Regions from separate parts of the Pseudoalteromonas sp. SCSIO_11900 genome, predicted to be linked through region 1. Evidence: riboswitches for the same ligand, from Rfam matches in the RefSeq annotation. Region 1 holds a riboswitch; the other holds the start of a gene.
What was found. Region 1 has a riboswitch for lysine ahead of lysC (lysine-sensitive aspartokinase 3). Riboswitches for the same ligand answer to the same signal wherever they lie in the genome.
Positions count from the first base shown of each region.

Region 2: another riboswitch for lysine. It lies ahead of dapA (4-hydroxy-tetrahydrodipicolinate synthase); the one in region 1 lies ahead of lysC (lysine-sensitive aspartokinase 3).

Region 1 covers NZ_KK070023.1:2,225,554-2,228,974, reverse strand. Annotated here, with positions in the region: gene lysC (lysine-sensitive aspartokinase 3) at 1-1,227, opposite strand, end outside; lysine riboswitch at 1,303-1,475, opposite strand; gene nhaD (sodium:proton antiporter NhaD) at 1,574-2,821, opposite strand; gene BG00_RS10330 (hypothetical protein) at 3,018-3,421, shown strand, end outside.
Region 2 covers NZ_KK070023.1:1,087,737-1,091,157, forward strand. Annotated here, with positions in the region: gene BG00_RS05075 (2,3,4,5-tetrahydropyridine-2,6-dicarboxylate N-succinyltransferase) at 1-351, opposite strand, end outside; gene dapA (4-hydroxy-tetrahydrodipicolinate synthase) at 367-1,251, opposite strand; lysine riboswitch at 1,379-1,558, opposite strand; gene BG00_RS05085 (DNA-3-methyladenine glycosylase I) at 1,747-2,445, shown strand; gene BG00_RS05090 (protein adenylyltransferase SelO) at 2,454-3,421, shown strand, end outside.

The DNA.
Region 1 (3,421 bases):
GCGCAAAACAATTTCAGAGCCAATTAACGCTACCAGCGTTAAATTGTTTTCAACCGATACATGGCAAAATTCAGCAAGCTTATCTAAACATGCTTGATCAAGCTCTGGACGTGATGCATTAGGCGCATTATCAAGGGTAATTGCTACACTAATTTCAGAGGTGGTGACCAAATCTACCGAAATATTGCACTCACTTAAAATAGTAAATATACGCGCTAAAAAGCCACTGGCTAATAACATTTCTGGGCTTTTAAGGGTTAATAATATTTGATTTTTACGTTGCGTTACCGCACGTATACCAGGTAGCTGCGATTTTTCACGTTCAATCCACGTACCGCCAAGTTCAGGCTCTGTGCTTGAGCCAACAAACACATTAATATGGCTGCGACTGGCAGGTAAAATTGTAGCTGGGTGCAGCACTTTAGCGCCAAAGGTCGCCATTTCTGCTGCTTCATCAAAACTTAAACGCGCAATAGGAGTAGCTTTTACACACAAACGAGGATCGGTGCTAAAAATACCCACTACGTCAGTCCAAATATGCACACTTTTAGCGTTAATAGCCTCAGCAAGCAGTGCAGCACTATAATCTGAGCCACCTCGACCGAGCGTGGTCGTTAAATTGTTTGCATCGCTACCGATGAACCCTTGGGTTACAATAACGCTATCATCAAGCAGCGGAATTAAATGTGCTTTAGCGGCTTGCGCTGTGGCGCCCACATTTGGTGTTGCTTTACCAAATTGGCTATCGGTTTTAAGCACCTGGCGCACATCAAAACGAGTGGCATTTAAACCCTTTAACCTTAGTACTTGGGTAAATAAGTACGACGATAAACGCTCGCCAAAGCTAAGTAGCTCATCGAACTGCTGCTCAGTATTGAGTGTTTGTGCCGCCAACGTTTGAAATGCATCAAGCGTTTGATTAAACCCAAGGGCTAAATCATTATCTAACGACAGGTCATTTAAAATAGCCTGCTGAATCGCAAGTACACCATCAATATGCTGTTGGCGTTTAGCGGCTTCAATACCCGCTTTGCAAAGCTCCACTAAATGATTGGTCACTCCGGCACTGGCGCTTACTGCAACAATACGTACATTTTTATCGTTTACGATAATTTCGCTACAACGGCTCATCGCCTCAAAGTTAGCAACGCTGGTGCCACCAAATTTGGCAACAATGTAATCTGATTTTGTGCACTGTGAACTTTGTGGCACTGATTGGGTAGTCATTTCGTCTCCTTTCGCGGCATCCAAACCGCAATAAAACAAGAAGAACTTGGCAGGAAATAAAGATAAGAAAAATCTACTGCCAGAAGCTCTCCACCTAAATTGGTGACAGTTTTGAGGATTCAGCCCCATAAACCGAAAAACAATGGTAACGACCCATTATTTTCCTCGGCGAGTACTTCCCTCCTTAATGGTCGCAGGCTGTCGTTGCCTCACATTAAGTACCTAAGTATCGCACCTCTTCTGAATGTATTATTAACCTGTGGCTAATAAAACAAAACCGCACTAAGAGTGCGGCTTTGAAAGTTATCGTTTAGACGTCTAGCTGTCAAGTCGTTTTACACTAAAATCAAATAAAACTACCCATTAAGTAAGAGCCCGCATAACCAAAGGTGTAACACAGTAATAAATATAGCGATAAGCGAAGGTAACTTGCAAACGTCAGCTCTTTTACCTTACTCATGGCTATAATACCGGCTGCCGAGCCAATGATTAGCATAGAGCCACCTACACCGGTTGCATACGTAAACGACAACCAATGCTGTTGACTCATTACAATGTCGGCTTTTAATAACGCTGCCGTTAGTGGCACGTTATCAACACCTGCAGATAAAATACCCATTAAGTAGTTTGCGTACTCTGGCGCCATTACCGTATACAAATTAGTAAATTGGCTCAGTACCCCAACTTCTTTTAACGCACCAACAAGCAGTAACACACCCACGAAAAACAATAAGGTGTCGTACTCTATGTCGCGTATAAAATCGATCATATCTTTGTTGATGTCTTTTTTGCGCATTAAAAATTGCGCGACTAAAAACATAATAGATAAACCCAATAAAAAAGTAAGCAGAGGCGGTACACTGTATAAAACACTCAATGTAAGCGTAGCAATAACCGTAGTGAAGAAAATAACCGCAATGGTTATGTCGGTTTTTTCAATACGTTTAAATTTAGTTTTTTTAAACTCGAGTTGCTTATTCATGCCAATTGATAACAAAGTAGCGAGTAATAATACACTTAGTAACGCAGGCACAATTAACAGTAATAAATTGCTAATTGATACTTTACCATCAAGGAAAATCATAAGTGTGGTTACATCACCCGTGATAAGTGATACACCACCGGAGTTTACAGCAAATACAATAAGCGTGGCGTACTTAACTAACTTTTTGGCTTCAAGTTTTAATGACATAATCACTGCCAGTGATATTAGCGTGGCCGTAACGTTGTCTGAAATAGATGAAAATAAAAACGCAAAACACCCCACCAAAAACATCAGCTTACGCTCACTAATGCTGGTTGGCATAATCCGGTTCACAACATTTTCGATAAGTCCTTTAGAGTTTAAATAGGCAACAAAGGTCATTGCGGCCATTAAAAACAGCCATAAAGAAGCAATTTCTAAAATATTGTGGTCTAGGAGGGTTTGAATCGTTTCGGGGCTTTGCCCATTAAGAGGAAAAATAAAGGATATAATCCAACAAAGTGTACCAAAAAATAATGTCGTTTTTGCTTTGTTTACGTGGATCACATCCTCAATAACGATAAGCAAAAATGCAATCGCTATCAGCGTCAGGATAATCGAGGAAACCATGATATTAAACAACCTTCGGGGTTAAGTAAAAATTGAAACCATGTAAAAAATATACCCACAAACTCTATGTGCCTATATTCGGCGCGGATACTATCACTAAGCGGGTGTAAAAACTATTATTAAATCGTCGCAAAAACGAATACCATATAAGTTCGAGAAATATAAAATAACGAATACTAGGAAGTTGCAACGCCTTATGATCCCAGCTAAAAAGCTACTTAATACCCTAAATGAACACTGGGGTGTATTAGAGCTATTATTTAAGCGCTTTAAAATGGCCGACTTTAGTATTAAAGATCTTCAAAATGCCATTAAGCAAAAGCAACCCACGTGGAATAATGAGCGTATTTATAAAGAAACCAACCGGTTATTGAATCAAGAAATTATTATTCCGCTGGCTAAATCGTCACAACTGGAAATTAACCGCGCCATTGCCGACTTTGCCACCTTTTTACTGCAAGAAGAGCATTTAGGCTTAGCACAAGAAATTAGTGTCTTGGTTGATGATTTGGCCCGTTTAGGTAATCGGCTATTCAATGCCGGTGAAATGGAAGATTTTGATGATTTACGCCGCTTTAGCCGTATTATGGATGATCGGGT
Region 2 (3,421 bases), 1.1 Mb from region 1:
ACACGACCCTACGAGCGCGTGGCTATCTACCATAGTGCCCTCGTCAATAAATGCACCAATATTTACGTACGCAGGTGGCATAATAATAGTGCCTTTGGCAACATGTGCACCACGGCGCACACTTGAACCACCGGGTACCATGCGAACGCCTGCTGTGGCGTCAAAGCTTTGCGGTGCTAAGTTATGTTTATCAACAAAACCGCCAGCAAACTCGGTGTTTTGACCGTTTTTAAAGGCTTCTAAAATGCCTTGCTTTACTTCTACGTTAGCGTGCCATTGGCCGTTTTCGTCTTGTGTTGCTGCGCGAACCGCGCCCGTTTCTAAATTATTTAATAGTTCTAACCAGTTCATTATAAAAACCTGTATTTAATGCCAAGATAAAATGGTGTTGTTTGCCGATGAAATGTCATCGGTGTGTGTCAACTCAAGGTGTGTTAAAGGTGGGCGTAGATACGGACTGCCAATACGCCCTTGTAAATGCATTAACACTTTGACTGGGATAGGGTTGGCTACTGAGAATAAGCTATTGATAGCACTAGACCACTGGACAAAAAGATTAGGGTGTTGGCCGCTTAAACTGCGCTTTACAAATTCATGGGTTTGTACTGGCCATGCATTAGCTGCAACTGAGACCAACCCTTTAGCACCCGCTTGGGCAAAGTAAGGCATGAGGGCATCATCACCACTAAAAATGGCTAGTTCAGGCGCTGCTTGTCGATAGGCTTCAAATTGAGAAATACAGCCACTGGCTTCTTTGAGTGCCCATAAATTTTTATGTTGTTTGAGGTTTTCAATGGTTGCAATGGGAATGCTAACCGCACTACGTCCTGGTACGTTATAAAGCATACACGGATGAGAACTGGCATTGAGCAGGCTTTCAAACCAATGCGTTTGCCCCACTGCACCGGGTTTGGCGTACAAAGGCGAGCCAAGTAAAAAACCATGAATAGGCAGTTGGTTGCAGTAGTTAACCCATTCAAGCTGCTGCTTTAAGTTACTACCACCGACTGCGACCATTAGGGGGACACTCGGTTTTAATTGGCAGACATGCTCTACGATGGCTTGCTGCTCTTTTAGGGTCAGGGCTAACCCTTCGCCGGTGCTACCTAGCAGTAAAATGCCATTGTTAGCAGCTTCTTGTTCGGCCACTAAGGTGTTTAAGGTTGCGTAATCAACTAGGCCATTTTGATCAAATGGGGTGATCAGCGCAGTCCATAAATGGAAATTGTTAATATTGAAGTTGTTGATCATCTCTCACGAACTTATAGGGCATTCGTCGAGTTTTTGGCGGGTATTTAGGATGCCTGACTCTTTGAATGTGTTTATAATTCGAAGAGCGAATGGGCTTAAATAATAGGGCGCACGGCCTTATTATACTAAGACCAGAAGCTCTCCACCAAATATGTTATTGGTGACAGTCGCTAGGATTCAACCTAGTCGCCCGAAGTAATCTTTCACAAAAAAGTGTTACCTCTCGGCGTTAATTCCCCTCACGTATGCTCATTGGAGTTTGCGCTCCTAACATACGCTACCTGAATAACGCACCTCTTCTAGCCCTTTGTACTCGCTACTTGAAAAGCCAGTTAGCAAATACAATGTAATAGGGTAAGTGCGGCGATTAAACCATTTTAGCCGTCTAGGTGTCAAGTGACTAAATTCAGATTGATTCATCCTGATTGACTGTTATTACGTATTGGCTGCTTTTCTCGTACACTAACCTCACAGTAGAAGTAAGGTATTAAGCAGATGGAAAAATTTAGCGATATTTATAAGCGAGCAGTGGAGCGAAAGGGCTCTGAAAAAATGCTTAAGTTGTTACTCGCAAAACCTTTATCAACAAAGCAACTCAGCACATTAAGTGATGATGATTGGCTAGAAGAATTTACTCGCAAGGTATTTCAAAGTGGTTTTTATTGGTCGGTGATCAATAGTAAATGGGCAGGATTTAGAGAGGTTTTTTGGGATTTTAATGTTGAAAAGTTACTGATGATGCCACCGGATATGCTTGAGCAAAAAGCCAGTGATGAGCGGATTGTACGCAACTATAAAAAAGTAAAAACTATTACTGAAAATGCATATATGATCCACGAAGTTGCGCAGCAGCATGGTAGTTTTAGTCAGTTTATAGCTAATTGGCCAAGTGAAGATATTATTGGTTTGTGGGCATATTTGAAAAAACAGGGTGCGCGTTTAGGGGGCAATACCGGTCCTTATGCTTTGCGTGCATTAGGGAAAGACACCTTTTTATTATCCCGAGACGTAGAGAGCTATTTACGTGCGCACAAAATTATAGATGGCGGCTTGCAAACCAAAAAATCATTAAATGCCGCGCAAGCTTTTTTTAATGAACTGCAGCAGCAAAGCGGTTTAAGTATGCAAGAGCTAAGCTTAATTGTCGCTTATGGTGTCGGCGACAACCGAGTAGGAATAAGCCAACAACAATAGGATTAATCATGAAATTAGTGCCAAGGTATACCAATATTGGTGACGGCTTTGCTATTAGCGATCATCCGGCTAAAGTGGCAGCGCCACAGTTATTGTTATGGAATGAGCCCCTAGCTAAGCAATTTAATATACAGGTGAGTGCCGATTCACGAGCAAATATATTCAGCGGTAATGAACCCCAAGCGATTTCTGCAGTGGCACTGGGATATTCTGGTCATCAGTTTGGTCACTTTTCACCGCGACTAGGGGATGGTAGGGCGCATTTGCTCGGTGCGATTAGCGATGATAAAAATCAGCTTTGGGATGTGCAATTAAAAGGCGCTGGTGCTACGCCATTTTCGCGCGGAGGCGATGGCCGCTGTGCATTAGGTCCAGCTATTCGTGAGTACGTAATGAGCGAAGCTATGCACGCGCTTGGCATTCCAACAACGCGTTGTTTAGCCGTGGTTGGCAGTGGCGAAACCGTTTATCGCAACCCACCTCAACCAGGTGCTATTGTAACCCGACTCGCCAGCAGTCATATACGGGTGGGCTCGTTTCAATATTTAGCCACTCAAGGTGACGTTACTAGCCTAAAAAACTTAGCCGACTTAGCCATTCAAAGACACTATCCCGAGATTAACAGCACTGGTGCTCAGCGTTATTTAGATTTTTTAGCTGCAGTGATCGCCAACCAAGTCAAATTAGTCGTAAGTTGGATGAGGGTGGGGTTTATTCATGGTGTTATGAACACCGATAACACCTTAATTAGTGGTGAAACCATAGATTACGGCCCATGTGCCATGATGAACCAGTTTGATTTTGATACCGTGTTTAGCTCTATTGATAAACAAGGGCGTTATGCGTTTGGTAATCAGCCAAACATGGCAAGTTGGAACTGTGCCCGCTTAGCAGAGAGTCTAATGGCGCTGATCAGTGATGATGACGAGCAAGCGGTGGCATTGATGACGCCTTTAATTGAGGGCTTTTCAACGCA